2 regions of the Soehngenia saccharolytica DSM 12858 genome follow, and region 2 is predicted to be linked to the other one. Evidence: riboswitches for the same ligand, from Rfam matches in the RefSeq annotation. Region 2 holds a riboswitch; the other holds the start of a gene.
The links. A riboswitch is a leader RNA that binds a small molecule or an ion and turns the genes downstream of it on or off. The one in region 2 is predicted to bind cobalamin.
Positions count from the first base shown of each region.

Region 1: it holds a riboswitch for cobalamin, as region 2 does, so the genes downstream of both, BO51_RS07090 (hypothetical protein) here and BO51_RS03345 (ABC transporter substrate-binding protein) in region 2, are expected to answer to the same signal.

Region 1 is NZ_JCANTN010000022.1:19,342-35,198, reverse strand. Features, by position in the region: gene BO51_RS07100 (C-GCAxxG-C-C family protein) at 1-378, opposite strand, end outside; gene BO51_RS07095 (TDT family transporter) at 390-1,313, opposite strand; cobalamin riboswitch at 1,580-1,749, shown strand; gene BO51_RS07090 (hypothetical protein) at 1,847-2,350, shown strand; gene BO51_RS07085 (hypothetical protein) at 2,370-2,810, shown strand; gene BO51_RS07080 (hypothetical protein) at 2,812-3,306, shown strand; gene BO51_RS07075 (hypothetical protein) at 3,324-3,596, opposite strand; gene BO51_RS07070 (PTS sugar transporter subunit IIA) at 3,695-4,030, opposite strand; gene BO51_RS07065 (PTS sugar transporter subunit IIC) at 4,023-5,345, opposite strand; gene BO51_RS07060 (PTS sugar transporter subunit IIB) at 5,349-5,672, opposite strand; gene BO51_RS07055 (hypothetical protein) at 5,685-5,906, opposite strand; gene BO51_RS07050 (BglG family transcription antiterminator) at 5,906-7,975, opposite strand; gene BO51_RS07045 (PfkB family carbohydrate kinase) at 8,243-9,337, shown strand; gene BO51_RS07040 (pseudouridine-5'-phosphate glycosidase) at 9,337-10,245, shown strand; gene pdhA (pyruvate dehydrogenase (acetyl-transferring) E1 component subunit alpha) at 10,410-11,495, shown strand; gene BO51_RS07030 (alpha-ketoacid dehydrogenase subunit beta) at 11,495-12,475, shown strand; gene BO51_RS07025 (dihydrolipoamide acetyltransferase family protein) at 12,488-13,810, shown strand; gene lpdA (dihydrolipoyl dehydrogenase) at 13,823-15,205, shown strand; gene BO51_RS07015 (putative bifunctional diguanylate cyclase/phosphodiesterase) at 15,233-15,857, opposite strand, start outside.
Region 2 is NZ_JCANTN010000007.1:36,838-52,694, forward strand. Features, by position in the region: gene BO51_RS03310 (thymidine kinase) at 1-416, shown strand, start outside; gene rodA (rod shape-determining protein RodA) at 431-1,540, opposite strand; gene queG (tRNA epoxyqueuosine(34) reductase QueG) at 1,633-2,634, shown strand; gene BO51_RS03325 (glycine C-acetyltransferase) at 2,697-3,884, shown strand; gene BO51_RS03330 (DUF503 domain-containing protein) at 3,937-4,218, shown strand; gene nth (endonuclease III) at 4,237-4,896, shown strand; gene BO51_RS03340 (VanW family protein) at 4,910-6,298, shown strand; cobalamin riboswitch at 6,338-6,515, shown strand; gene BO51_RS03345 (ABC transporter substrate-binding protein) at 6,601-7,524, shown strand; gene BO51_RS03350 (FecCD family ABC transporter permease) at 7,538-8,587, shown strand; gene BO51_RS03355 (ABC transporter ATP-binding protein) at 8,598-9,860, shown strand; gene BO51_RS03360 (pyridoxal-phosphate-dependent aminotransferase family protein) at 9,911-11,053, shown strand; gene BO51_RS03365 (O-antigen ligase family protein) at 11,061-12,479, opposite strand; gene BO51_RS03370 (DUF4330 domain-containing protein) at 12,495-12,971, opposite strand; gene BO51_RS03375 (DUF4330 domain-containing protein) at 12,982-13,470, opposite strand; gene BO51_RS03380 (glycosyltransferase family 4 protein) at 13,482-14,582, opposite strand; gene BO51_RS03385 (5-formyltetrahydrofolate cyclo-ligase) at 14,575-15,156, opposite strand; gene ftsE (cell division ATP-binding protein FtsE) at 15,263-15,857, shown strand, end outside.

The sequences.
Region 1 (15,857 bases), on a different contig from region 2:
TCTTTCAGGACTTTGAAAATTGTCTCCAGCCCATTTTCTTGTCATAACTCTGCAGCAAGTTGACCCATACTCTTCTTTTATGTAGTCATGCAATCCTGCTGCCACAGGAAACATTGAATCGTCCATTTTCTCGCCATAATTTCTGCCATAAACCATTCCCAACGCCATGATTCCCCCACTTACCGCGCCACACAAACAACCTGATTTGCCTATGCCAATTGGAAAGCCTGATGCCATTTTTACTATGTCATCTTCATATGGTTTCCCAAGCAAATTATTTATTGTTCTGACAACTGCTTCAGAACAGAAAAATTCTCCTCTTTGAAAATAGCCTTCAGCTTCATTTTTCACTTGATTAACTAATTCTTCTCTAGTCATCATATCACTCCTTAATTAGAAATTGTCTTTTTACTTAAAAATGAAATGTACCTTATTAAAACATATACAACCAATAAAACTGCTATTATTTCTTCAATCAATGCAACTGAAGTTAAAAAGCTTAATGATTCGTTAACTCCTTTTAAATAGTTTGCTGCTCCCTTTATCCCTATTGCTGTTATAACAGTTGGAAAAGTAAATGCAGAATAAGACGGATAGAATTTTAAGCTCAATAGCTTTGGCAATCTAGTTAGCACATAAATATAAAGAATTTGCGAAACTATTAAAAGCGCTAAAACAATCCCATAACTTTTATTTCCGAATACATTCATGTATCCTGCAAGTAACAGCCCTGCTGGAGCAGTCATAATAGTTATAGTTGGCAATGCCGGCTCAGGCATTTCTTTCACAACAAATACTCTCTTTATTACAACAGGCAATAATACTATAAAACTTATTAATCCAAAATAAAACAGTATCCTTCCAATAGACTCATAACCAAATGCTTTAGAAGAAACTGATCCGGCTACTATCCCTACATATACGATGAACCACGAAGGAAAAACTTTTTTAATGTCAAATTTTGATACAAAATTAATTGTAAACCAAATTATCAATATGATATGAAATGCTAAACCAACTATCCACAAACATCTAGCTAGTGGATCAGAGTAAGGTTTTAAATAAGTACTTAAAATCATAATTGCCATGCTAAATGTTGGAAACGAGCTTGCAATTACTGGATTTCCTAAATCTTTTTTTGTCTGTTCAAATGACATAAATATTTTAATAATTAAAAGCACTGCTAATATAGCACTAATAATACCGAAAATATTGCGATATACTTCTCCACGGCTTTGTACTAAATTCCCACATGCCGCAAGCCCAAGTATAAGCCCTGAAATTGGCAATGGAATTTTTTTGATTTTCTCCATAAGATCCCTCCTTAATTTGTCAATTATCAGTCTACCATAAAATCTTGGGAATAGTTATTGAAATGTTTTATAAAAATATAATTTTAATTGAATTTATAAATATCTATGTTTTAAAACCGAGGACTATAGTGCTTAATTATCAATTCTAATCTAGATGTTGAGTTTCGAAGGAAGATACATCTATTATTTCAATTTATATAAGCGGCAAAGGTCAATTTTATAATTTCCTATTGAACTAACTTATATAATGATGTATTATATTATCAACTTCATATTTCTTTTAAGGTGTACTACTTAATAGGGAAATGCGTGAAACGCTGCAGCCCCCGCTACTGTATGTGGTATGCTTATCATTTATCCACTGTAGCTTTGCTATGGGAAGGTTTGATAAGTTTAAGCCATAAGCCAGGAGACCTGCCTTAAAGACTATGTTTTACTTTCGGAGGGAAAGGAGGAAACAAGAAACAATTAGTTTTATATTGTATTTTTGCTCCTTTTTAGGAGCTTTTTTTATGTTTATGAGGAGGTTTAAAATGAAACCAGATTATGATTTAATAAGTTATCCTTTTTTAAATGAAGATTCAAAAATTGTAGATCATGAAATTCTCACCGACAAGCTTTCTGCTTCTCTAGGCCATATATTGTCTCAAAACACTCCATTAGAAAAAGAAACTTGGTGGCTATTGGAGAGAGTTTTGCACTTGAACGGCTCACTAAGAGGTAAAATGGCTATTTCCGAAGCTGATATCAAAGAAGGTTTGATAATGTATCATGTATTAAAAGATAGAAACAAAGACAGACTAATTAATTTTGTATACCCCACAGGCTCTAGTATTGCAACTTTATATCACAATGCAAGATGCGAAGCTAAAATTGTCACTAGAAATCTACATCTAATTGAAAAATCAGGTGTAATTGTGCCACAGGTGCTCATAGATTTTTCAAATTTGGCAGCTAATCTTCTGTTTGCATTTGCAATAGAAACTAACAGGCTTGAAAACATAAATGAAATTGAATTTATATCAAAATCTTATTAACTGGAGGAATTAGAATAAAATGAAAAATACTAAAAAAATTATACTGGCAATTCTTGCAATAGCCTTGGTTGCAGGAGTGTTTTTTGGAATAAACAAATACTTCCAAGGCAGTGATCTCGAAAAAGACATTTATATCACAGTCATCAATGATACCACCGGAGAAGTGCTGATGGAAAAAACAAAATTTAAAACTGAAAAGGAGAATCTTGGAGATTTTCTAGAAGAAAATAAAGAAAAATTGAATGTGAAAATGACTGATACGCAATATGGAAGATTTTTAGATGGCTTGTTGGGTCTTGAAACTGCCGACATGACAAATGGACCTTGGTGGATGTATTCGTATAAATCCAAAGAAAAAGGACTTGATATGAAAATAGGAGAAGCTCCGGGCGTTGATTCGATTGGTCTTAACGAAGGAGATGAAATAGAATTCCACTATACTAAAGATATGGGAATGTAAAATGAGCAGTAAAAAAATAACACGAGTAGCCATGCTTGCAAGCATTTTGTATATTATTCAATTCATTGGCTCAGGGCTACTATATGTAGAGCTTGTGAACTTCACTATCCTCTTGTATGGGGTAAGCCTAGAAAGAGATGAATCGTATTTAGCCGTTGCCATATTTTGCTTTTTGGTGATGCTCACACGTGGCTTTGGGCTCTGGACAATAATGTATTTAGTTGTTTTCCCGCAATACGCTTTTATATATTCGACTGTAGGTAAAAGAATAAGATCTGAGTACGCACTTTCACTATTAGGGTTTTTCTTGGCGTTTATATGTGGAACTTTGATTGACATACCTTATATAATTGCTGCCGGATTAGACTATAATGGATTGATAGTTCGTTTATTGCTGGGATTTCAAGTATCTATAGTAAATGCTTTAGTTACTTTTGTTGCAACATTATTTTTGCTAAATCCTTTAAAAAAGCTTTTACTAAAGCTTAATACTTAAAAAGTAGAGCTTTTGCTCTACTTGCCCCCTTTTCTTCTCAAGCGAATTATCAAATAAACTATTATGGAAATAATAAATCCTTCTATTCCAATAGTTGTCATTACTCTTATTTCTTCAGTATTCCCAATTCCATTTGATATTCCTCTAATATAATAATAAATAGCTGTAATTAAAAATGCTATTGGCAATATAAACCCTGTGATTTTATTCTCTTTTGTGGCAAATCCAATTTGCAAAAACAAAGTTATCAAGCCTAAAAGTAGATAAACAAGCAATAAATTCCCTTCCAATGTACCACCTTCATTTCAAGTTATTTTATCTTTTTCTAAATTATAATATATTTAGTCAAAAATATAAATAGACACCCCATAAAATAGGGGTGCCGTTATTATTTGTTTTCCAAGTCATACACTCTTTTGTATAAATTGATCAATCTACTTATTAAATTTTTCTCAGCAAGTGCAGTCATAAGTTGGTCTTGAGCATGCACTACAAGGAAATTTGGAACTTGGCTTTGCTTGCCTTGGACTAATTTATTTTGATAGTCATGCCCTTCATAAAATTCTTCATCAGCTTTTTCTAAGTGTTTTTTCGCATCATCAAATCTGCCTTCTTCTGCTGCTTCTAGCGCTTCGTACGCTTCGGCTCTTGCATTCCCTCCATGAAGCACCAGATTGTATATAATCTCTTCTAAATCCATTTCATCGATTTTATCATTACTCATTTGCAACTACTCCTTCTTGTTCTGAATTTATTAACTGTTTTTCATACATTTTAAAGAAAGGATAATATATGATTCCAGCAACTACTATATTTACAAGTTGCAATACTATCGCCTTCCAGTCCCCGCTACTAGAGATAAACCCACTTAAGAATACCGGCACTGTAAATGGAAGCTGTAGCAAAGGTTTTGCGACGATATTTGTAGCAAATGCAATATAGTTTATTGTTACTGCTGCCATAGGCGCCAACATGAATGGTATCATCAATATTGGGTTTAATACTATTGGCGCTCCGAAAATTACAGGTTCGTTTATATTAAATATCGCTGGAACTAAAGACGCCCTTCCTATAGTTTTTAATTGTACAGATGCTGAGAACATGAACATGATTACCAATGGCCAAGTTAATCCTGAACCACCTATATGTGTAAATACATGGAAAAATGGTTCAGTTATAATTCCAGTTAACTCTGCTCCTGATGCTGCGGCTTCAGCATTTGCAGCTAATTGGCTCATCCAAAATGGATATGCGATAGAGGATACTACATTCATTCCATGAATACCTAATGACCACAATAGCATCATTAGAATTGTCTCAGCTATAGCTGCTGGATAACTATTTGAAGCTACAACTAGCGGTTGGAAAACTTGTATTACAAGCTGTGGCAAGGTTATCTGATACCTAGACCAAACTATCCATTCTACTCCCCAAGCAAGTATAATCATAGTAAACATAGGAATTAGAGCTATAAAGCTTCTCACTACATATGGAGGCACTTGCTCAGGCATCTTTATGACCACTCCTCTTTTGTTGAAAAATCTGACTACTATAGGTGTTATTATACCTACTATGATGGCAATAAACAGCCCTTGTCCTCCCAAATAATTCAATACTTCTCCAAAGCTTACGCTTGTTATGTCTGTCGCTGGAAAGCATGTTATTAAAAATGCTAACATGGCTGTCAAGCCAGTCATAGATTCATCTAAATCCCAACGAGAAGCAAGACTATATGCTGTACCAAATGCGACCATCAACGCCATGACTCCAAAAGTCAAGTTGAATGGAATCAATATTTGTGCCATTATAGGTTTTACTGCATTTTCCCAAGCTATAATAGGACCCCAGTTTATACCTGTAGGAGGATTAGCAATGATCAAGAATATTGCCCCAGTTAGTATTACAGGAAGAGCAAAACTGCTAAATGCGTCTCTTATAGCTTGCAAATAGACATTTTGTGCTATTCTTGCAAGTACCGGCATGACTTTTTCTTCTAACCACTTCATAATTCGGCTGTTGTTTAGTTTGTTCCCATCCATAAACTAGCCCTCCTTCTTGCTATTGGCAAGATCTATTATTTGTTTTAATATTTTCTTGCCATCCATTACTGCAAATGCTTGCATATCTACAATATCCACTGGAATGTTGTATTTACTTGCAATTGTCTCAATCTCTTTTTTCAGGTGTCTTACTTGAGGTTCTAACAATGCTACATCATATTTTTCCGCATTCTTTTTAAACTCCCCTGTTCCGCCAGCATCTACAACTACATCCAATTCCTGTTTTTTTGCCTCATCTGAAACTTTTTTTGCCAAAGCGCTTGATGTTGCACCCCAGCTACATAAAATTACGGCATGTATTGCCATATGATCATCCTCCTATTTTTTTAATTTTTGATAAGCTTTGTTTTCAGCTTTTATCATTTTTATGAAAAATTTTTGAGCATAATATATAAAAGTTATAAATCCACCTCCAAACAATAGCACCACCAATCCTCTGGAAACACCTTCATTGACCATAGTGTATATTCCAGAAACTCCCCATATTGCCAGTAAAATAATGTAAAAAATCTTAACTTGCACTTTACTTAAAAAGAACATCACATCATCTCTCTCCTTATTTCGTCCATGTACTTGACCTTCAATAAATCTGAAAATATTCTTTCCATATTCTCTTTTGTTTTTGCGGAACTTATCCTAGTAGGCAATTGTATATCTTCTATCAAAGCTGCGCTTATATCTCCAATTAGTCTAATTGAAGCTTTGTCATCAGGCGAAAGTAGCAACATGGCTGTACGTACTCTCTCATTGTTGTTGAATAAGTTTTTCATCATTACTTCATTTTTCAAATTACCAATTGAGATTATTGGTTTCTCTATATGCTCTGTAATGCAGTGATATATCACAAATTGCCTTTCTGGAAGAACCAATGCCCCTAACTCTTCTCTGCCTATCAGCTTTTCCTCTATATCCAAAATGTCTTTTATATAGCCTCTATGTTGCAAATAAAGAAGAAATTCTCTGATAATTTCCTTTGAATTGCTTTGTTTTAAATCAATTACTGTGAAGTTTTCTAAAATGTCCAATAGGTATTTACCATACTTTGCAATGTACATTGCGTCAAATTCTCTTTTGCTTTGCACTGCATAATTGCGGTTATCCATTATCAAATCTGTCTTTAATGCATTTTGGATCTTTTTAATATCATCTTCAAGCAACAGTGGATTTACTACAACACTCTTAATCTGTGTATTTTTAATCGGTATAGTTGATACAATCAAGTCGATATCAAACTTGTTTAAAGCTTCATCTAATTTCATGCTGGATACCGCATCTACCACATTCAGTTGAGGAAATAGCTGAAGCTTAGATAGCATCATCCTAGATGTTCCTATGCCACTGGCACAAACCGCTAGAACATTATATTGCTTTTTAATTTTGTTTTTTCTTTCAATTGAAGCTCCAAAATGCATTGCAATATATCCAATTTCATCATCCGGAATTGGTATATTTATTTCGCGTTCTAAAGTTTTGCAAATTGCTTTTGTCTTTGTAAACAGATCCGCATATTTGCTTTTTATGTCATCAATCAATGGATTTCGGATATTTAAACCGCTCAACAATCTATCTATAGCTGGACCTATGTGGGTTAATAGGCCATTAAACAATACCTCATCTTGTTTAAAATTTGCAGAGAATATTTCTTCCGCATTGGAAATCATTGAGTTTACTATATTTAATAAGCTCTCGTCAACGGAATTTTTAGTGACATCCTTATATCTAGCGCCTTTTAAGTGAATCGTTATATAACCAATCTCACTCTCCGGAATTTGTATGTTTAGTTCTTTTTGTAAATTTTCTGCTAGTACTATTGCATATTGATATTCTTCAGACATCTTCAGCTCTCTGAGTTTGATTGGGTTTATATCTATTTTATCCCCTGCCTCTAATCTTTTTACAACGAGCACAAGGTGTATGAGTAATCCCATATAAGAGCTTTCTACCATTTCAAATTCAATCTCTTTTGCAAGCTTTTTTATTGATTTTTCTATTGTATTGAGTGTGCTTATATCGACAATTCCCTTTAAATACCTATCAAGGTCGTATTGCATATCATTGGCATAAGAATTTTTATTTAATACATCTATCAGAATATCTTTTTTAACATTCTCATATAAGAAATTTATAATAGCTTTTCTAATATCGTTTTCTTTTCCCTCAACACCAACTCCATATCCAGGTTTTGCAACTAGAACTAGATCTTGTTCATTTAGCCATTTTTCTATATCTTTGAGATCATAGCTTATGGTAGCTGATGAAACATTGAACTTTTTAGCAAAATAATCCAACTTTAATGGCTCGCTATTTTTCAATAGCTCTGATAATATAAGCTTTTTTCTCTCTTCTATTGAAATAGCAGGTCTCTTAGTCCAAAAATCCATCTTGATTGTTTCAATTTGTTTTTCATCTGCAATTAACTTTATCCCGTCTTTTTCATTGGATAATATGACATTGTAATTATCGCAAAGATATTTATTTATAGCGTTTATCTCCCTATATATAGTTCTTTTGCTAATGCCATATTCATTTGACAAAACATCGATGTTAAGTTTTTCACCATCCAATAGTCTTTTAAATATATCAAACTGTCGCGCGCTTAGATTTGACATAATATACACCTTCAATGCCATTTATTTAATATTAAATAACTTTACATCTATATTATATTACTATATTGCTTATATTAAACACAAAGTTGTAAGATCTGTGTCATGGTTATATGACAAAATATTAATATTTCCTTTAATCTTTAAATCAATGATGAATTGACATAGGATTTATAAAAAAATATAAAAAATATATGTTGCATTTTGATTTATATAGGCTTATACTATAAGCATAAGTTTATTAATATAAGCGTATGCTTAGGAGGTATTATGACAAACCGAGAACTTGAAATATTAAACATCATCAAAAAAAATCCTCTAGTTTCTCAAAACGAAATAGCCGAAATGTTAAATATTACTAGGTCGAGTGTAGCAGTTCATATAGCCAATTTAACTAAAAAGGGAATCATTAAGGGCAGAGGCTATTTAATTGAAGAGTCGAGATATGTTAGCGTCATCGGAGGAGCAAATGTCGACATTGTAGGATTCCCTAATGAATTGCTTCGTAGAAACGACTCGAACCCCGGCTTAGTAAAGTTGTCAGTTGGCGGCGTTGCTAGAAATATTGCCGAAAATATATCCAGATTAGGAATAAATACCAAATTGTTTACAGTGGTTGGAGATGATATGTACGGAGAAAAAATTGTCGATGAATGCAAGCTAGCTAACATAGACACTAGTTACATAAAGACCATCTCAAATGAATCATCCGGCACATATTTAGCAATACTAGATGAGAAAATGGATATGGATGTAGCTATTTCCTCTATGGATATCTTTAAATATCTAAATGAGAATTATCTGTATGAAAATGCCATCACATTGCAAGGTAGCGAGATAATAGTGCTAGATACAAATTTAGAGAAAGAAACACTCGAATATGCAGTCGAAAATTATAAGGATAAGAAGCTATTCTTAGATACTGTTTCTTTTTCCAAAGCTTTGAGAGCAAAAGATGTGTTGGGGTATTTTCACACTATTAAGCCTAACAAACTCGAAGTTGAAGCTATAACAGGTATAAAGATAGAGGATAAAGAGGATTTAATAAAAGCAAGCAATATCATCCACAATTTAGGTGTGAAGAATATAGTGATTTCACTTGGCGAGAAAGGTGCTTTTTATAGCACAGAAGGATGTCATGGTAGATTAAAAGCCAAGAAAGCCAATATAAAGAATGCTACTGGCGCAGGTGATGCATTTCAAGCAGGATTAGTCTTTGGTGAATACAATACCTTACCATTCAAAGAGAGCGTCAAATATGCGATGGCTGCAAGCCTTGTGGCAATGGAATCAGAAGATACAATAAATAAAAATATATCCGTAGAAAAGTTAGAAGAATATATAAACAAATTGGAGGAATATTGATGAAAAATATTGTTAAACTGTCAAGAGAAGTAGAAAATGCTTTAAAAGAAAATAAGCCTGTGGTTGCACTAGAATCCACGATAATTTCGCACGGTATGCCTTATCCACAAAATGTTGAAACCGCATTGAATGTAGAAAAAATCATAAGGGATAATGGCGCAGTACCTGCTACTATTGGAATAATCAATGGGCAGCTCATCGCAGGCCTAACAGAAGAAGAGATAGACTACATGGGAAAGACAAAAGGAATTTTAAAAGTATCTAGAAGAGATATCCCATATGTATGTGCTATGAAAAAGGATGGCGCCACTACAGTTGCTTCAACTATGATAATCGCTGAAATGTCTGGAATTAAAGTCTTTGCAACAGGCGGAATTGGTGGAGTTCATAGGGGAGCAGAGACTACTATGGATATATCCGCAGATCTCGAAGAACTTGCTCAAACAAATGTAGCAGTAGTATGCGCTGGGGCAAAATCCATTTTAGATCTAGGTCTTACTTTAGAGTATTTAGAGACAAAAGGAGTGTTAGTTCTAGGCTATAAAACTAATAAACTCCCTGCTTTCTACACAAGAAGCAGCGAGTTTGACGTTGATTACCGTGTTGATAGTCCAAAAGAAATTGCAGATATAATTAATGCTAAATGGAGTTTGAACTTAAAAGGCGGTATGCTCATTGCAAATCCTATACCTGAAGAGTATTCCATGAATGAAGAATTAATTAATAAAAGCATAGAAGAAGCTGTAAGAGAGGCTAATGAAAAGGGTATCAAAGGTAAAGCTCTCACGCCATTTCTTCTATCAAAGATAAAAGATGTAACTGAGGGGAAATCACTCGAGGCAAATATACAACTTGTTTATAACAATGCATTGTTAGCAGCAAAAATCGCAGTTGAAATGAATAAATAGTTTAATTTTTTAATTAGAGTTTGCTTATGCGAACTCTTTTTTTATATATAATTGTCGCAATCTTATGAATTTAAATTCCTACTAATTTACTGTTTAATTATTTTATTTTTGGAGATATATATAATAAATGATAACGATTATCAATTATAACAGGAGGTTAGTTTATGATATTTGATGAATACAATCCATTGGATAACAAGATGTATCAAGTACTAGATGAAAACGGAAATCTAGTTGACGATAAAGATCAACCAAATTTAAGTGATGATGAGCTGTTGTATCTTTTCAAGACTATGCTTTACGAACGAACTATTGATGAAAAAGCGCTTTCGTATCAAAGACAAGGAAGAATGCTCACCTATGCGCCAAATATAGGGCAAGAAGCAGCTCAAATCGGCAGTGCTTTTGCTATAGAAAAAGATGACTGGCTTGTCCCAGCTTTTAGAGAATTAGGCGCTTGGCTAATTAAGGGGGTTCCATTAAAGAATATTTATCTTTACTGGTATGGCAATGAATGGGGCAGTCATTTTCCAGACGATGTAAAGATGCTCCCTGTGTCTGTTCCAATCGCTTCACAACTACAGCATGCTACAGGTATAGGTATGGCAAATAATATAAAGGGAGAAAAAAGCGTCGTAATGACCTATGTAGGAGACGGCGGTACTTCTCATGGGGATTTTCACGAAGCTTTAAATTTTGCAGCAGTGTTTAATGCTCCTGTAATCTTTATAATACAAAATAATCAATATGCCATATCTACTCCAAGAAAAGTTCAAACTAAAAGCAAAAATTTAGCCGTAAAAGCAATTGCTTATGGTTTGCCCGGTATACTAGTAGATGGCAACGATTTATTTGCTATGTACAACGCTTCAAAAGCAGCTGTTGAAAGAGCAAGAAACGGTGAAGGTCCAACTTTAATTGAAGCATTCACTTATAGGCTAGGAGCTCACACAACAAGTGATGATCCTACAAAGTACAGAGAAGATAAAGAAGTAGAGGAATGGAAGAAAAAAGATCCTATTTTAAGATTAGAACTTTTCTTGAAAAATAAAGGGTTAATAGATGATAAATGGGTTGAAAACACTAAAGCTGAACTTGAAAAAGATGTGACTGCAACTTTTGAAGAAATAGAAGGAAAATCAGATACTGAAATTGATGATATCTTTAAATTCACTTATGAAAAGATGACACCGCAACTAGAAGAACAATTATTCGAATATAAAGCTTTTTTAGAAGGAGGTAACAAATAATGCCCAATACTTTAAATATGGTGCAAGCAATAAATCAAGCTCTTATGGAAGAAATGGATAGAGATGAATCAATTGTGGTATATGGTGAAGATGTCGGTGTGGAAGGTGGAGTTTTTAGAGTAACACAAGACTTGCAAAAGAAGTTTGGAGAGAAAAGGGTTTTTGATACTCCATTGGCCGAATCTGCAATAGTCGGTACAGCCGTCGGCATGGCAGTAAATGGGCTTAGACCTATTGTTGAGATGCAGTTCTCAGGATTTTCTTATCCAGCATTTAATCAAATAATAAGTCATGTGGCTCGTATGAGAAATCGTTCTAGAGGCAAGTACAATCTTCCTATGGTTATAAGAGCACCTTATGGAGGGGGAATAAGGGCATTAGAGCATCACTCAGAAAGTACAGAAGCTTTGTATGCTCAAATCCCCGGTTTGAAAGTCGTTATACCATCTACGCCATATGATGCTAAAGGGCTTCTAATATCTGCTATTAGGGATAATGATCCTGTTCTCTTTTGGGAACCCAAAAGAATTTATAGAGCATTTAAACAAGAAGTGCCAGAAGGACCATATGAGATTCCAATAGGGAAAGCGAAAATTATAGAATCAGGTGAGGACATCACAGTTGTTTCATGGGGAGCTATGGTAAGAGATGTTCAAAAGGCAATCGATATGGTAAAGGCCAAAGATATATCAGTTGAACTTATTGATTTAAGAACAATAGCGCCTATGGATAGAGACAGTTTTGTAGAATCAGTGAAGAAAACCGGTAGAATTTTAGTTGTCCATGAGGCTCCAAAGACTCTTGGAGTAGGTGCTGAAATAATATCTATTGTCAATGAAAAAGCATTCTTATATCTTGAAGCTCCACCAACAAGGTTAACTGGTTTTGACACTACTTTTCCTTTGCCAAGAGGAGAGCAGCATTATATACCAACGCCAGAGAGAATTGCTAAAACTATTGAAGATGTAGTGCGTTACTAAGGAGGAGTAAAAATGAGATTTGAATTTCAATTTCCAGATATAGGAGAAGGTATTCATGAAGGTATAATTACTAAATGGCTTGTCAAGGAAGGCGATTTAATAAAAGAAGGAGATTCTGTAGCAGAGGTTGAAACAGATAAAGTTACTACTGAAATACCTTCTCCCAAAACCGGCAAGATTGTAGAATTGAGGGCAAACAATGGCGATACTATTCATGTTGGAGATGTCTTTGTAGTCATAGATACCGAAGGCGCTGCCGATGAAGAATCTCCAGTAGAGAAAAAAGATACTTTAAATGAGAAAAAAGAAATTGTTGAAGAAGAAAATGCAGGAGTGGTTGGCGAAGTAATTGCATCTTCCGAAGTAATAGCACCCAGCGATGAGAGCAATTTCAGAAGTGAAAATAAAGATGAGGTCAAAAAAGCTCTCGCCACGCCAGTTGCAAGAAAACTCGCTAAAGATTTAGGCGTGGATATAAATCAAATTGTTGGAAGTGGACCAAATGGTCGAGTTATGAAAGAGGATATAATTAAAGCTAGTGAAAAACCTCAAGTTGGAAAACAAGAAGTAGCGATAGATGAAACAGTTAAAACAGCTCGTAAAGCGCAAGAAGAAAAAGTTTTGATTGAAGATGAAAAAGTTGAAAGAATTCCTCTGACAAAGATAAGAAAGACAATTGCTGAAAAAATGACTCAATCAAGATTTACTATACCGCATACAACTGCGATGGATGAACTGGATGTAACCGAATTATATGAATTTAGAAAAAGATATAAAGATTCATTAAGAGAAGAAGAAATCAATCTAACTTTTATGCCTTTTATAATTAAAGCAACTATAGCAGTCCTTAAGCAAATGCCAGAATTCAATTCAACACTTGATGAAGAAAACGATGAATTGATATTAAAGAAATTTTATCATATAGGTATCGCAACCGATACAGAGCGAGGATTAATGGTGCCTGTCATAAAAGATGCAGATAGATTGAGCATAATTGAGTTAGCTAAAAAAGTAGATGAAATTTCTAGCAAAGCAAAAAATAACCAAATTGAACTTAAAGATTTAAAGGGGAGTAGTTTCACAATTACAAATTACGGTTCTATAGGTGGATATTATGGAATCCCAATAATAAATTACCCTGAGTCAGCAATTTTAGGAGTTGGAAGAATAGTTCAAAAGCCTATAATTAAGAATAATGAAATAGTAAAAGCATGGATTCTACCTCTTTCATTGTCCTATGACCATAGGATAATCGATGGAGCAAGTGGAGCTAGATTTTTAAACATGATGAAAGAATTGCTAGAAAATCCAGAAATGCTTTTGCTTAAAGCTTAAGAGGTGAGCGACATGAAGAAATATGATGTAGTTGTGCTTGGCGGGGGACCCGGAGGATATATAGCAACCATAAAGTCAAGTCAGCTTGGAAAAAAAGTAGCAGTAGTAGAGAAAGACAAATTAGGTGGTATATGCTTAAATTGGGGTTGTATTCCAACTAAAACACTGTTGTCTTATGCAAAACACTTTCAAGATATTTTGAGAAGTGAAGACTTCGGCATAGGTGGAATCGACAAGTCTAAAGTGTATGTCGACATTGAAAAAATGATGCTAAAAAAAGATGAAACTGTTAACAAACTGGTTTCAGGTATTCACATGTTATTTAAGAAAAACGGTGTAGATTTATACAATGGATTTGGAAAAGTAATTGATGAAAGTACTATAGATGTTGAGGGGGATATTTTATCCTTTGACAATTTAATAATAGCAACTGGTTCAAAACCCTATATCCCAGCTATAGATGGCTTAAAAGAGAGCTTTGACAGTGGCAAAGCGATCAATAACATGGGTATTTTAACTCAAAAAGAGAAGTTCGATAAGGTTCTAGTATTAGGAAATGACACCTATTCAGTAGAATATGCTACTTTTTACAACTCAATAGGCACAGACGTCACTATGATATATAGTGATAAAAATATACTTCCTCAATATGATAGCGAACTATCGCAAACTTTGGAAAGGCAACTTAAAAAAAGTGGTGTAAAACTAGTAAACAATGCTAATATAACGAAGATAAGCGACGATAAAATTACTTTAACCCAAAACGGCAAAGAAAAGGAATTCACTGCAGACAAATATATAGTATTCTATGGAATAAAGCCAAATTTAAGTGGTGTAGAAAACTTGAAAATTGAGAAAGATGAAATGGGATTTATTCTAACAGACGAAAATCTTAGAACCAGTATACCGAATGTATTTGCAATAGGTGATGTCAATGGAAAAATGCCATTAGCTCATGTAGCATCCTTTGAAGGTGTAATAGCAAGTGAAAATATTTGTGGAATTGATTCCAAAATTGATTATCTTAAAATTCCAAAAGTTGTATACTCATTCCCTGAAATCGCTAGTGTTGGCTTAACCGAAGATGAGGCTAAAATAAAAAATATTGACTGTACAGTAGGGAAATTTCCATTATCTGCAAACAGCATGGCAAGTATAAAAGGCGAAACTGCTGGTTTTGTAAAGATTTTGGCAGATAAAAATATGTATGGCGAAATCATCGGTTTGCATATAATTGGTAATGATGCTTCAAATATGATAGCCGAAGGAGTTGGACTAATGAACTTAGAGGGTACAATCTATGACTTGGCAAAGATAGTTCATCCACATCCTACATTGACCGAAGCGATAGTGGAAGCAAGTTTAGCCGCTATTGACAAGCCATTAAATATATAAAATGGGTGGAATTTCCACCCATTTATATCAATTATCTATTGGTTCAGGTCTTCCATAATAAAATCCTTGAATGAAGTCACATTCCAATATACACAACAAATCTCTCTGATTTTTAGTCTCGACACCTTCTCCTACTACTAGCAAGCCTAACCTGTGAGATAATTCAATGATAGATTTAACCATCAAATGATCTCTCTCATCCGTTTCTATATTGTCTATAAAGCTCTTATCCAATTTCACTTTATCAAATGGCAAATTCTTTAAGTAATTTAAAGAGGAATAGCCTGTGCCAAAATCATCCATAGAAAGTTTAAACCCCATTTCTTTTATTTTATCTAGTATTTCAACTGTTTTTTCAATGTTATTAAGCAGCGAAGATTCTGTAACTTCAAACTCAATATAGTCAGGGTTAACATCATATTTTAGTGTTAAATCTTCTAAGAAACGGATAATATTTCTTTCGAGTATACCCTTAGCAGATAAATTTATAGAGATATATTTCATCTCTGGATTCAGTTTTCTTAATAGTTTAAATCGCTTAAAGCACTCCTCAATGACAATTTGTTCAATTTCTACCATTTGGCCAGAAGCTTCCGCAACTGGTATAAATTGTCCGGGAGAAATCATGCCTCTATGTGGATGCATCCATCTA
Region 2 (15,857 bases):
ATATAGAGAGCATAAAAAAATATTGCGAGATAAGTAACCCTGAAGTTATAGCAATAGATGAAATCCAGTTTTTAGACGGGGATATAAAAGATATAATAAATACAATAACCGAATTTTTGTCCAGAGACATAACAGTTATCGTAGCAGGACTTGATGTTGACTTTGAGGGCAGACCTTTTGAAATAGTCAAGGAATTGATGCCACTCGCAGATTATTTGACAAAACATCATGCTGTTTGCGTGAAATGTGGTAGCGATGCATGGATTAGCCATAGAAAGACCAAGGATAAAGAGAGAGTTGTCATAGGAGCATCAAGAGAATATGAACCACTGTGCAGGAGCTGTTACTTAAAAGAGAAAAATGAAGAAGATGCTATCATAAATAAAAATCAAGTTTCATTATTTAAAAAGGGTTGATAAATCAACCCTTTTTAAAAACTCAATCCTTCTTTATGCAATCCAATGCTGAGAACTATTCCAACACACACTAGATTTATTAGTTGAAAAGTGCCTCCATAACTCATAAATGGAAGTGGAATGCCTGTTATTGGCATAAGTCCAATAGTCATACCTATATTTTGAAATATATGAAAAAACATCAATGATGCTATTCCTGTCACTACTAATGAGGCAAAAGTATCGGATGTATTTCGAGCTATTTTTATCATTCTCATCAATAGTATAAAATAGAGCACTAATAATATTGCTCCTCCGATAAAACCAAGCTCTTCCACCAGTACAGCAAAAATAAAATCAGTTTGTTTTTCAGGCAGATAGTTTAATTGAGTCTGAGTGCCATTGAATAAGCCTCTGCCAAATATTTTTCCACTGCCTATGGCAATTTTGCTTTGAAGTGCTTGATAACCAGTATTGGAAGCATCTCTTCCAGGATTCATGAAGTTTAAAATTCTTTCTTTTTGGTAATAGTCCATTTGCAACCAAACAATAGGTAGACTCAATATCCCTGCACCTAATGCTGCTAAGTAGTATTTAATCCTTAGACCAGCTACGAACAACATCACAGCAGTAAAGAAAACAAATACAATAGCTGTGCCTAAATCAGGCTGTTGTAAAATAAGAGCAATTGGTATTATCGCAAAAACAAGGATTTTTGCTAGTACTTTTGGAGAATTTATCTCCTCTTTATTTTTGTCAATTATTCTAGCTAAAAAGATTATAACTCCTAATTTCGCAAATTCTGCAGGTTGAAATCCAAATGACCCGATATAAAGCCAAGATCTCGAACCCCATTGCTCGTCGCCTACCCCTACAATTAAAACTGCAGCTAATAAACCAATTGACAAAACATAAATCGGGATATATAGTTTTTCTAACAGCTCATAGTCAAAGAATACAAGAACTAATATCGCAATCAACCCGATAATTGTCGAAGCAATTTGAGTTTTTACATATCTAGTGCTGTCTAAACTCAAAGTAGCTGAATATATAATAACTATGCCATAGATACACAATAGAATAGTTGTAATTAACAACAAGAAGTCAAATTTCTTAAATGATTTTTTGTTTAAATTTATAAGCATCAAATCTACCCCTTTTCCATTGATATTATAACACATTTAATTTATATCTGATAGTATGATTTAAGGGTACAAAATTTCTAATAGGTGATAATATGAAGGTTGAATTAATAATCGAAAAATCATTAGAAATCGGTTTAGACTTAATTGGCTTTACTGATGCATCAATTTTAAATAGAATAGAAGAAAAAATTAGTAACAGATTTGAAGAAAATTTAGCAACAGAATTTGAGAATAGCGACATATCAAAGAGAGTAAACCCTAGAGAAATAATGAAAAGCGCTAATAGTATAATAGTGGTAGGATTGCCTTACTTTTATGAAAGTTATAACAATAATAATAGACTCTATGGGAAATTAGCTAGGTCATCTTGGGGGATAGACTATCATATAGTAATTAAAAATTATTTAAATAAACTAGCAGATAAATTATTACAATATGAAAAATTTGAATACTCTATTCTGGCCGACACTTCACCTTTAGTAGATAGAGAAATTGCCTATAAAGCTGGGATAGGATACTATGGGAAAAATACAAGTATAATAAACGACAAATATGGATCTTTTATTTTCATTGGATACTTACTTACAGATTTACGCCTTGATAAATACAGTGTTCCAATAGAATCACAATGCGGGGAATGCGATATTTGTTTGAGAAGCTGCCCTGGTAAAGCTATAGAAGAGCCTTACAAACTCAATCCTAAAAAATGTATTTCGTATCTCACTCAAACAAAACATTATTTAAACGAAGAAGAAAGCAAAAAAATGGGTATAAACATTTATGGATGCGATATATGCCAAATTGTCTGCCCTAAAAATGAAAATATAAAAGAGTCCCATTTTGACGAATTTAAACCATATAAAACGAATGGAATTGTTGATATTAAAGAGATTATATGCATGAGTAAGAGAGAGTTTGAAAATAAATATGGGGATATGTCAGGCGCTTGGAGAGGCAAAAATGTTTTAACGAGAAATGCAATTATTGCATTAGAAAATATAGGATATATTGACAATGAGATAAAAAAAGCTCTAGAGAATAATAGCTCTGAATTTTTGAAGCCATACATTGTTAGGTATTTATCTAAATTTTGATTAAAATAGATTATTAATATGGTATAATTCTATTGTAAATTATAAATATTGGAGGGATATAAGTGTCAAATGTACATGAGTTGAACTTTTTAAAAGAAAAAATTCAAGAATTAAAGGATCAAGGAGTATATAGAAAACTACCTGTTTTAGATTCCCCTACGGGTCCTGAGGTCATTTTAAATGGAAAGAAAGTCATTAATCTATCCTCTAATAACTACCTTGGGTTTGCAAATCATGAAAGGCTTAGAAAGGCAGCAATAAAAGCTGTAGAAGAGTACGGAGCTGGTTCTGGAGCTGTAAGAACTATAATTGGAAATATGAAGATACATGAGGATCTAGAAAAAATTCTCTCTGAATTCAAGAGAGAAGAGGCAGTATTTGTTTATCAATCTGGTTTTAATTGCAATGCAGGAACAATACAAGCTATTACTGAAGAGGGAGATATAATAATTTCAGATGAGTTGAACCATGCTTCAATTATTGATGGTTCTAGATTATCTAAAGCTGATAGAGCAATTTACAAGCATTCTGATATGGATAGCTTAGAAAAAGTACTAAAAGAGAGCAGAAAAAAATACAAAAATATTCTTGTCATAACCGATGGAGTATTTAGCATGGATGGAGATATAGCTAAATTACCAGAAATAGTAGAATTAGCTGAAAGATATGATGCAATGACTTATGTTGACGATGCGCATGGTTCAGGTGTACTAGGAGAGAGTGGAAGAGGCACAGTAGATCATTTTAAACTACACAATAGAGTTGATTTCTCAATTGGAACTTTATCCAAAGCAATAGGCTCTGTTGGAGGATATGTAGCAGGTTCTCAGACCATGTATGAATGGTTGAGCCATAGAGCAAGACCAGCACTTTTTTCAACTTCCTTGCCTCCTGCAGCTGTTGGCGCATCAATTGAAGCGATTAAAATGTTAATGGAATCAACTGAATATACAGACAAACTTTGGGATAATGCAAGATATTTCAAGGCGAAAATGAGCCAATCTGGATTTGACATAGGAAATAGTGAAACACCAATTACACCTGTTATTATTGGTGAAGAAGGAAAAACTATGGAATTTTCCAGAAAGTTGCTTGAAAACGGTGTATTTGTTTCTGGAATAGTATTCCCAACTGTTCCAAAGAATACAGGCAGAGTAAGATGCATGGTTACAGCAGCTCATTCAAAAGAACAACTCGATATAGCAGTTGAGGTATTTAATAAAGTTGGCCGAGAAATGGGTCTTATATAATATGAATTAAGGGAAGACTAGTCTTCCCTTAATTTTAAATTTAGGTGATATTATGATTGTTGGGTGCTGTGAAATAGAATTGTATATATATGAATCATATTCATTAAAAAACAAGAGAATGGTAATAAAAAGCATAATAGAAAGAATGAAACGTAGATATAATATTTCTATATCTGAGGTTGGAGACAATGATATATGGAACAAATCATTTGTAGCATTTTGCACCGTGTCAAACAACTTAGTACACGTTGATAAAATTATCCAAGAATGTCTTGATTTTTTGGAATTAGATGATAGGATAGAGATACTAAATAGTGTAACGAATTATTATTAACAGGAGTACTTGATATAAATGAAAAAGAAATTAACAAAAAAAGAAGCTTTAGATGTGCTAGACATATTGGAGAAAATATATCCACAAGCGAAAGCTCAACTGAATTTTAGTAATGAATTTGAACTTTTAATTGCTACAATACTATCAGCACAATGTACCGATGTTAGAGTGAATAAAGTAACAGATAGATTATTTACAGAATTTAAAACCCCTAAAGATTACATAAATTTAGGAGAAGAAAAGCTAGCAGAGATAATAAAAAGCTGTGGAATTGCTAATAATAAATCTAAAAACATTGTAAATGCATGTATCATGCTAGAGGAGAAATACGGAGGGAAAGTTCCAGACAGTTTTGATGAATTAATTAAGTTGCCTGGGGTTGGAAGAAAAACAGCTAATGTGGTTTTGAGCAATGCTTTTAACATTCCTGCCATTGCTGTTGACACGCATGTTTTTAGAGTTTCAAATAGAATTGGGTTAGCTAATAGTTCAACTGTAGAGGGTACTGAAAAAGATCTAATGGAGATAATTCCAAAAGAAAAGTGGAGCAAAGCTCATCATATTCTCATATTTCATGGTAGAAACACATGTAAAGCTAGGAACCCTTCATGCAATGAATGCCCTATAAATAGTAAATGTTTATATCACAGAAAAAATATGCTGAATTTTAGAAAATAAAGGGGAATGATTTATGAGAAGAAGCACAAAAGTTGCTTTGACATTTGCTTTGACAATAATATTATTAGGGGTATTATCGTATTTTTATATTAATAATAAGCTAAATAGTGTGTATTTTTACGAAGGAATATATGTAGATGGCATTGAACTATCAGGTTACTCAAGGGATGAGGCTATAAATTTATTAAAAGATAAAAAGATAAAAGAAATTGAAGCAAAGAAAATGAAAATTCTATCAGATAGAAATAAGGAATTTGAATTCACATTGTCATTGAAAGATTTGGGATATGATTATAATTATGGAAAAGCAGTTGAAGAAGCCCATAATGTTGGTAGAGAAGGCAACTTTATTGAGCGATACAGATTCATTAGAAATCTTTTAAAAGACCCACTAAACATTGAATTAGTGTACTATTATGATCCAAATTCTATCGATAAATATGTTGATGAAATAAGTGAAACTTTATATGAAGAACCACAAGATGCTACTCTAAAATTTGATGGAACAAAATTTCATATAACTGATGAAGTAGTTGGGTATGAAGTTAATAAGGGAAAATTAAAATCAATGATAGAGTCAAATATTGATCAATTAAATGACATATATGTGCCTTATGATGAGATAAAACCTAAGACCACTGCAAAATTATATAATAAGGTCAACGGCCTACTTGCTCATTTTTCAACTAGTTTTAAATCCAGCGCGAGTGGGAGGATAAACAACATAAGGCTATCGGCAAATTCCTTCAAAGGGCTAATTGTTTTACCTGGAGAAGTAGTTTCATATAATGAAACTACAGGACCGAGAAGTTCGAAAAACGGTTATGAAGATGCCCCTGTAATAGTAAATGGAGAATTGACACCCGGAATAGGTGGAGGAGTTTGTCAAACCTCTACGACTTTATACAATGCGCTGCTACTAGCAGATTTAGAAATATTGGAGCGCCATCCTCACTCAATTCCACCTGCATATGTTCCAAAAGGGACTGATGCGGCAGTTGCGGGAACCTATTATGATTTGGTTTTTAAAAATAATTTTGATTTTCCTATTTACATTGATACAAAAATAATTGATAAGACCGTTCATTTTTATATCTACGGCGATGCCGCAAACAGGGATTATAAAATAAAAATCGGAACAAAATTATTGGAGACAATACCTTATAAGACTATAGAAAAGCTTAAGCCAAATCTTGAGCCTGGGACAAAGGAATTAATACAAGAAGGTAGAAATGGATATAAAGTGTCAACTTACAAATACAAGATAGTCAATGGAAATATTGTTGAAACAGTTAAGATATCCTCAGATTATTATAAAGAGAAAGATTATATTTATGAGGTAGGGCCAGAAAAAGAAGAAACACAAGCCATTGATCAAAATTTATCAGGGAACGGAGAATAAGGATTGATAATAATTAAATAATTTGTTATCATATATATGACAATTTAATAAAATTTAGGTATCTTTTAGATTTAAAAGGGAAAATGGTGTAAATCCATTACAGCCCCCGCTACTGTGAATGCTGACGAAATCAACATTATGCCACTGGGAAACTGGGAAGGCGTTGAAAGTAGAATGAAGCATAAGTCAGGATATCTGCCTAAATTTAAAGCCTCGGAGGGAGGGATGTGTATAAGTTTTTTTGTGCTTACCTCCATGGTAAGCTTTTTTGTTTTATTAATTACATCAAGGAGGGTATATGAATGAAAAAGAGAACTTTGTATTTGTTGTTAGCATTATTATTAATAGTAGGTTCGATATCAGGCTGTAGCAGTAATAAAAGCCCAGTTGAGCAAAATCCTGAAGAAGTAACAGAGAGCATTGAGATAACCGATGACTTTGGGAAAGTCATCACACTCGAAAAACCAGCAGAGAAGATCGTTTCTTTAGCACCTAGTCACACAGAAATACTATTTGCAATTGGAGCTGGAGAAAAAGTTGTTGGAGTAACTACAGCAGATGATTATCCTGAAGAAGTTAAATCAATTGAAAAAGTAGGCGGCTTTGATGGATGGAATCTTGAAATGATATTGGCGCTTGAGCCTGATTTAGTTTTAAATTATGGACAAGGCAATGAAGAAGATAATAAAAGACTTGAAGAAGCAGGTATTGTAGTAGCTAGTTTTATGCCAGAAACTATTGAAGAAGTGTTTACTACAATAGAAAAAATCGGCGTACTTACAGGGTGCAGTGATAAAGCTAGCGAGGTAGTATCTGATATGAAATCTGAGAGAGATGGAATAGTTGCAAAAGTTAAAGACTTGGGGACTAAGAGAGTTTTCTATGAAGTATATAACGATCCTTTGATGACAGCAGGGCCAGGATCTTTCATAGATGAACTCATAAATCTAGCTGGCGGGGAGAATATTGCAAAAGATGCCGATAGCCCATATCCACAATACGATGTTGAAAAATTGATAGAAAAGAATCCAGAAGTATATTTAATTCCAAATGATTCCACTACAACATTGGAAACATTAAAAGCAAGACCTGGGTTTGAGAATATTGACGCAATCAAAAATTCACAAGTGTATTTATTAGATGCTAACATAGTTTCAAGGCCAGGACCAAGGATTATTCAAGGATTAACTGAAATCGCTAAAGCAATTCATCCAGAAATAAATTAAAGTTGGGATAGAAATGGAACATAATTATAGGAAAAAGTCAAAACTTAGCATTATAATTGGCTTAATGGTGCTACTTGCTATAATTGTAGCTGTCGTGTCGGCAATCGGCAGCGCAAATATAAAAGCATCAGATGTGTACAGAATAATTCTTTCAAAAATTCCTATTATAAATAAATATGTAAATATAGAGAATATAACCGATGCTCAATTTGCAATAATCTGGAACGTAAGATTGCCAAGGGTAATTTTAGGAATATTGGTTGGCTCTAGTCTGTCAGTTGCTGGAGTATCGTTCCAAGGACTATTAAAAAACCCTATGTCAGACCCCTATATACTAGGGGTCTCATCTGGGGCTGCATTGGGAGCTACTATAGCTATCATAAACCATCTTGAATATGTTAAATATGGATTTTCAAGCATTACTTTTGCCGCATTCATTGGAGCTATTATATCTGTATTTATTGTGTACAATATAGGCAGAATAAACAATAAATTGTCAACAAATACTTTGCTTCTGGCAGGGGTTGCAGTAGGGCAGTTTTTTACTGCTATTATGTCATTTTTAATGGTTGTTAATTCTAATGATATGTCGAAGATAATATATTGGACGATGGGTAGTTTATCTGGAAAGGGATGGAATCCAGTAAAAAGCCTATCTATACCAATATTGTTGACTATAGTTGTGCTAATTTATTATTCAAAAGAGCTCAATATATTACTCACAGGAGACGAAACTGCAAAGAGCATGGGTGTGAATGTAGAGAGAACAAAGAGGATAATTCTAGTCCTTGGAACATTGCTCACTTCATTAGTTGTTTCTGTAAGTGGAATAATTGGATTTGTTGGGTTGATAATTCCACATATAGCCAGAATAATATTTGGACCGGACCATAAAATTTTGCTTCCTTGTTCTGCCATTGTCGGAGCTATATTTATGATAATTACAGATACTATTTCAAGAACATTGATTTCTCCAGTAGAAATTCCTGTAGGTATAATTACTGCGATGTTTGGTGGACCGTTTTTCATATATTTATTGAGAAGTAAAAAGAAAATGATGTGAGGAAATACATATGAATATTATTAATTTAAACAATGTAGAGTTTGGATATGGGAAATTAAAAGTATTGAAAAACATAGATTTGACCGTTGAAGAAGGCCAATTTCTTAGCATTATTGGACCAAATGGAGCAGGAAAATCAACATTATTAAAGTTAATCAACAATATTTATGAAAACTATGATGGGGAAATTTCCATTTATGGCAAAGATGTGAGAAGCTATAAAAGAAAGGAATTAGCAAGAATTGTATCTTTTGTACCACAGGATACTTTTTTAGACTTTGAATTTAGCATCGAAGAGCTTGTGTTCATGGGAAGATACCCTTTTCAAAAACGGTTTCAAAACGATCAAAAATATGATTATGACATTTCTTACAGGGCGATGGCATTAACTAACACTTTAGAGATAAAAGATAGACTTGTAACACAGATATCTGGCGGAGAAAGACAAAGAGCTTTAATAGCTAAAGCATTAGCTCAAGATCCTAAGATAATATTATTAGATGAGCCTACTTCACATCTAGATATCAACCATCAGATTGAAGTATTGGAGTTATTAAAAGAATTAAATAAAAAACAAAATTTAACAATAATTTCAGTCCTGCATGACTTGAATTTAGCTAGTAGATATTCTGACAAACTAGTATTGCTAAAAGACGGTCAAATATTAAAATCAGGGAATGTAGGAGAAGTGTTGACGGCTTCCAATATAGAAAATGCATACAATATGAGAGCGATAGTGGAGTTGAATAAATTTACAAATTCTTTGTTTATAACTCCTATTGAACCGAAGAAAAGAGATAAAAATGCTTCTTTGCCCAGCATACATTTAATAGCAGGTGGTGGCAGTGGGCAAATAATAATGTCAAGGCTTTTGAAGGAAGGAATAGATCTAAGTGTTGGAGTTTTAAATGTAGGGGATAGCGACTGGCAATTAGCAAAGAGTCTAAAAATTGAAATGGTTGAGGAAAAGCCATTTTCAGCAATTAAAGAGGAAACAAGCAATAGAAACCTAAATTTAATGAAAACTAAAGACATAGTTGTCATCGCACAAGTTCCGATTGGGCATGGAAATCTTTTAAACTTGGAGATGGCACTTACAGCTATAAATGAGGGGAAAAAAGTTGTTTATTTAAATGAAGATTCAGAGAAAAATATAGATTATACTAATGGAACTGCAACAAAAATAATGAACGATCTAATTTCAAAAGGTATGATAGTTTTTAATTCAATTGACAAGTTAATGGATTATATTGAAAATTATAAGTCTAAGTAACCCCTCATATGGTACAATATATGTATATATTAAAATATGGGGATGATTATGTGAAAACAAAAAAATTACTGATGATTCCAGGGCCAACACCTGTATCAAGAAGTATTCAAGACCAAATGGGAAGAGAGACCATTGCGTTTTCAGATGTGAATTTTGTAAATGATTTTAATTATTGTTTACGAGAATTAAAGGGAATTGTAAAATCAGATAGTGAAGTTTTTGTGATTTCTGGCAGTGGCACTTTAGCAATGGAAATGTCTTTAGCGAATGTGTTAAAAAAAGGGGATAATTTATTAGTTGTATCCCATGGTTATTTCGGGGATAGATTTATCGATATTGCTAAAAACAAAGGAATAAATGTCGATGTCCTAAGTGCTGAATGGGGTAAATCTGTGCCTATAGATTTAATCAGGGAAACCTTGAAGAAAAAAGCTTACAATGCGATTATAGTAACGCATGTCGATACTTCAACCGGTGTAAAAGCTGATATTAAAAGTATAGGTGAAATGTTGAGAGAATTCCCTGAGATCATTTATATAGTTGATGGAGTTTGTGCTACCGCTGGGGAAGAAGAATACATGAATGACATGAATATAGACATATTATTTACGGCTTCACAAAAAGCATTTGGGGTGGCTCCTGGATTGCTTATTTTGTGGGCGAATGAGAAAGCCATGAAAGCTAGGGAAAGACTCGGAGCTATAAGCGAATACTTCGTAGATTTCAATAATTGGTTGCCAATCATGCATGAACCAAGCAAATACTTTGCAACGCCGAGCGTGAACTTGATTTGGGCATTAAAAGAGTCTATAAGACTTATAAATGAAGAAGGTATCGAAAATAGGATTTATCGTCATGAATTATTTGGGAAAGCTTATCAAAAATCTTTGGAAGAGCTTGGATTTAAGATACTTGCCGACGAAAGATACAGAGCTAATACATTGTCAAATGTTCTCTATCCTGATGGGATTGAAGACGAATTGTTCAGGAATACTCTAGCTATAGAGGGAGTTCAAGTTGCAGCAGGGCTAGGAGCATTTAAGGGAAAAATGTTTAGAATAGGGCATATGGGAAATATTGACAAACATGACTTGATTTCTTCAATTGCGAGTATTGAAAGAACATTGTATAAATTTAACATTGATAAATTATCAAAAGGAGTAAATGTAATTCAAAAAGAATTGGTTAAATAAGCAAGGGCTACTGCCCTTGCTTTAAGTTTAATGCGCATAGAACCATGCTGATATTTATCCAAAACATTAAAAATATACGATTGTAAAACCAAACATAATCAGCTAAACCCATGACCAGTATTCCAAGTGTGCTAGCCAAAGATGCAGAAATGATTAATGATTGTTTAGAGTTTTTAAATTTATTGATTTTAATGTAACTGTTTTTAGCAAGCCTAAACATGAACATGATAAAAGAAAGTATCGATAAAATCCCTGCTTCAAGCCATAGCTGAATAAATAAGTTGTGAGTGTGTGCTACTGTCGTCAGACCGAAGCTTTTATATCTCTGATAAATTAAGGATACTGTCTTGCTTCCTAAACCAACGCCTGTGATCCAATAATCTCGGAGCATTACTAAAGCTGGCCCCATAATCATTTGTCTGTACTTTAATGATGTGTCGTTTGGATTAAATATTGTCATTAACCTATTGTAAATTGAACTTGGCAGAAATGGTATTGCAGCAAGTCCAAGGACAATCAGAACAGGGATGTATTTTTTATTCCATAAGAAAACGAATATGAAAATGCAAACTGCAAATGCCACCCATGCTGATCTTGAACCAGTCTTAAATAACATCAATAAAACAGGCAACGATGATAAAACAATTAAAATTTTGTATACTACATTCTTAGTTTTTAAAAAGAGCGGAAAGAAAAACGGAATTGATAAAACCAAGAATTCGCCGTATACATTTGGATTTCCAAAACTTGAAAAAACCCTTGCTCCTAGATTTTGATTGATAGTTAAATCAGTTAACGATGGATTTACTTCTATTCCGACAATTCTCCACTGATATAATCCATAAATAGAAGTCAGGATAGCAGTCACTGCTATAAATTTCGCAAGATCAAACAGCTTCTTTTCTGAGTTAACTTCCAATATTATGACAGCTATAAATACGAAAGTAGCAATATAGAAAACAAGTTGATTAAAACTTTCTCTTGGGAACACTGAACCTATCCCTGCTATGAACAGTGTTAGAAAAAAAATAATGAGTGAGTAATCTAGTTTTTCTAGTTCCAACTTAGGATTTTCAGACAATCCTTTTTTAAAATAAAATAATGTTGTTATAAGAGCAATTAATATGACAGCATATAAATTGCTCCACAAATGATCTGGAATTGTAAAAATAAAAATTATAGACACTCCTATTACATAATGTAAATTAGATCCAATAAATTTGAAAAACTTGATGAAATAGCTATTGTCAAATACATTACTCAATTTAGAATAAACTAAATGTATAAGGATAGATGGCAAACTGATAATGTAAATTAAGATATTCAATGAAATGCTATTAGCCCAATTTACATTTTTTGAAGTGTCAGTTGTTAAGTAATTAATAAATCTGCTATTTTGTAATTGCCTTATAAGAGTATCTTTCATATAAATCTCCTTTTGTTATTCATTTAAGATGTTTACATAAGAGATTCTGCCATCTTTTAGTATTGAATTGCCAGCATATAAAGTTATTGTTTGCCCTACATAGTAGACAGATTTATCAAGAGATATTCCATTTGGATTTAGTTCGCCAGACGCTTTCATAGTCAGTGTCAATGATATATACCCTTCCTTCTCTGAAGCTACAACATTTCCAGAATCGTCACTAGCAAAGACGACACTTGGACCTTTCTCAATTTTGGTAACTTTGCCAAAAGATGAACCTTGAATTGATTCTTTCACAGGGCTATCTATATGTATACCGTTTAGTACTGTTTCTGGAACCGCTTCAATATAAAAAGATATCTCAATATCTTTTTTTTGGACTTCATTTGTAGCTACATTCGCTTTTTCGAATTTAGATTTTACACTAACCGCAGCTAATACAATTACAATAATGATTAGTAAGTCTATCCAAGTAAATTTGTGTTTTCTCATAACAAACCTCCTAAAGCTGATTTACGGCATCTATTCTACCGTAGAATATTGAACTTCCTACTTTTAAATTGATTATTTGACCAATGTAATAAGTACTTCCGCCAATTACTACACCATTGTCTCCAACTTTTCCATTTGCTGTCAACGTAATATATATAGATGAATATCCATCTTTAGTTGAAGTGGTTTGTCTACCGAATTTATCTTTTCCATAAGATATGGAAGGACCCACGTTCTTTTCAGTGACATTTCCAAAACTTGCATTTAGCAAAGATTCACTTGCTGGGTCTCCTATTTTCACATTTTCCGCAGTGAAGGCATTAACTTCCTCTTGAAAAAATATGATTTCTATTTTACTTTCTTCATTCACAACGATATCTTTAACGCCGATTATTCCAAGTTTGTTTAATGCAAATACAACAAGTGCAATTAAGATTATCCCGATCACTATATCAATGACATTTAATTTTTTATGAAGTTTTTTATCGCTTTTATTCATGTGAATTCCTCCTATTTTAGATAAATTTTTAGAGTCTCTTCTGCTAAATATTTTAAATCGTATTTACTTACAATAGAGTCATAGCCGTTTTTCCCCATACGATTTCTTAATTCATCATCCTTAGTAAGTTTTAGCATTTCTTCCGCTAATTTTTCACTATCACCATATGGGACCAAAATGCCATTATTTAATTTATCTTCAATTATTTCCTTAGTTCCACCGCTATCAGTCGAAATGACAGGGAGTTTACAAGCCATCGCTTCTAACAGAGATATGCCAAACGCCTCATATTGTGAATGGCAAATGAAACAGTCAGATGCTTTTAAAAAATCCATTACATTATCTTTAAAACCTGTGAAAATTAAATGTTCATTTATTCCAAGTTCATCAGCATATTCTTTTATGGATTCAAATAAAGCTCCATCACCTACTAATATGAATACTACTTTTTTATTGACTTTTTCTTTTTCCATTAATTCAAAATAAGTTCTTATCGAATCAATAAAAAATTTATGCCCTTTTTCCCATCTGAATCTTGCCACAGAAGTTATGACTATGGCATCTTTATCAATATTATACATTTCTCTGACATTTTCTTTTGGCGGAGATTTCCATTTATCTAAATCTATGCCGTTTGGTATATATGATATTTTTTCACGAGGAAGTCCCTCTTTAATGAGCTTTTCTTCTACTGATTTGCTCACTGCAATTATCTTATCTGTTTTAAAAGATAAGAGTTTATTAAGATATATAACTGACTTTTTATTCTCAAAAAACATATGTCGACTGTTTATTATCTTTACTTTATTGCCTAAACACTTTGAAAGCACAGCTATAGAGTGTTCTCTTAAAAAGTGAGTGTGTACAACATCTACACTGTTTTCTACGCAAATTTTTTTTAAGTTTATAGCAGCTTTTATATCAAATGTTTTGTCCATTTCCATTTGTAATAAAGGAATATCAATCTCTTCAAACAATTTTCTTCCTGGGCCATCTTTAGAATATATTATTATAATATTTGCTTTTTCTTTGATTTCGTTAATTGTATTATAGACAGATATTTCAGTACCAGCATGCCCTAAGTAATTGAACATATGCACAATATTAAGCATTTTTAACCTCACATTCTATAAAATCTTTTTCAGTGATGATAAAATCAACAGGTATATCATACTTTTCAGAAGGAACTTTGTCAATTACTTGAAAGCTAAACGCAAGGCCAATAGTTACAGCGTCCTCACTTAGTAATGGAAGAAATTTATCATAATAACCGCCACCATAGCCGATCCTATACCCATTTTTATCAAACATCGCTCCAGGTACTATTACTAAATCGATAGACTTTTCATCTGCTAATTTTATATTATTAGGATCTGGTGATAGTATGCCAAAATATCCTGGAACTAATTGATTGAAGTTATCTATATAACATGGAAGCATGATTTTATTTTTACTGTCTATATATGGAACTGATATTTTTTTGCCATCCTTAATAGCTTTATTGATAAAATTGTGAGTATTCACTTCGTTGTCGAAGCTGACATAGCACATAATATTGATAGCATTTTTATAATAGCTTGATTCTATGAGACTATTCATTATCATATCACTATAACTTTCGACTTGTTCTATGCTTAAACTTTTTCTAATTTCCAATATCTGTTCTCTCAATATTTTTTTATTCAAAGAATATCACCTCAAGTGTTTATTTATCTTTCCATTTATAATATAATATATCATTAGAAAGCAAAATGAAATATAAAAGTGGAAACTGAATTTTGAGGTGATAAATTTGATTAGATTTGTTAATGTTTCTAAGGAGTATAAGAATGGTGTTATTGCTTTGTATGACATCAACATTGAAATAAATAAAGGCGAATTCGTATTTTTAGTAGGTTCAAGTGGAGCTGGGAAATCAACTTTAATTAAACTTCTTTTAAAAGAAGAAGGAATTACACGAGGCAAATTATTTTTGAATGGCGCTGACATAACAAGAGTACCTAATAGGAGGATACCCTTTATAAGAAGACAATTAGGAGTGGTGTTTCAAGACTTTAGGCTGCTGCCTAATAAGACAGTTTATGAAAATGTAGCTTTTGCGATGGAGATAATAGGCGCTAGCCCTAGAGCGATAAGAAGGAGAGTTCCAACAGTTCTAAGCATGGTGGACTTGAGTAGAAAAGCCTCTTCTTATCCCGATCAACTTTCCGGAGGAGAACAGCAAAGAGTTTCTATTGCAAGGTCAATTGTAAACAATCCTCCAGTGCTTATAGCAGATGAGCCTACTGGAAATCTTGACCCTGAAACTGCAAATGGTATAATGAAAGTATTGGTGGATATCAACAATAGGGGGACAACCGTTTTAATGGCTACGCATGCGAAGGAAA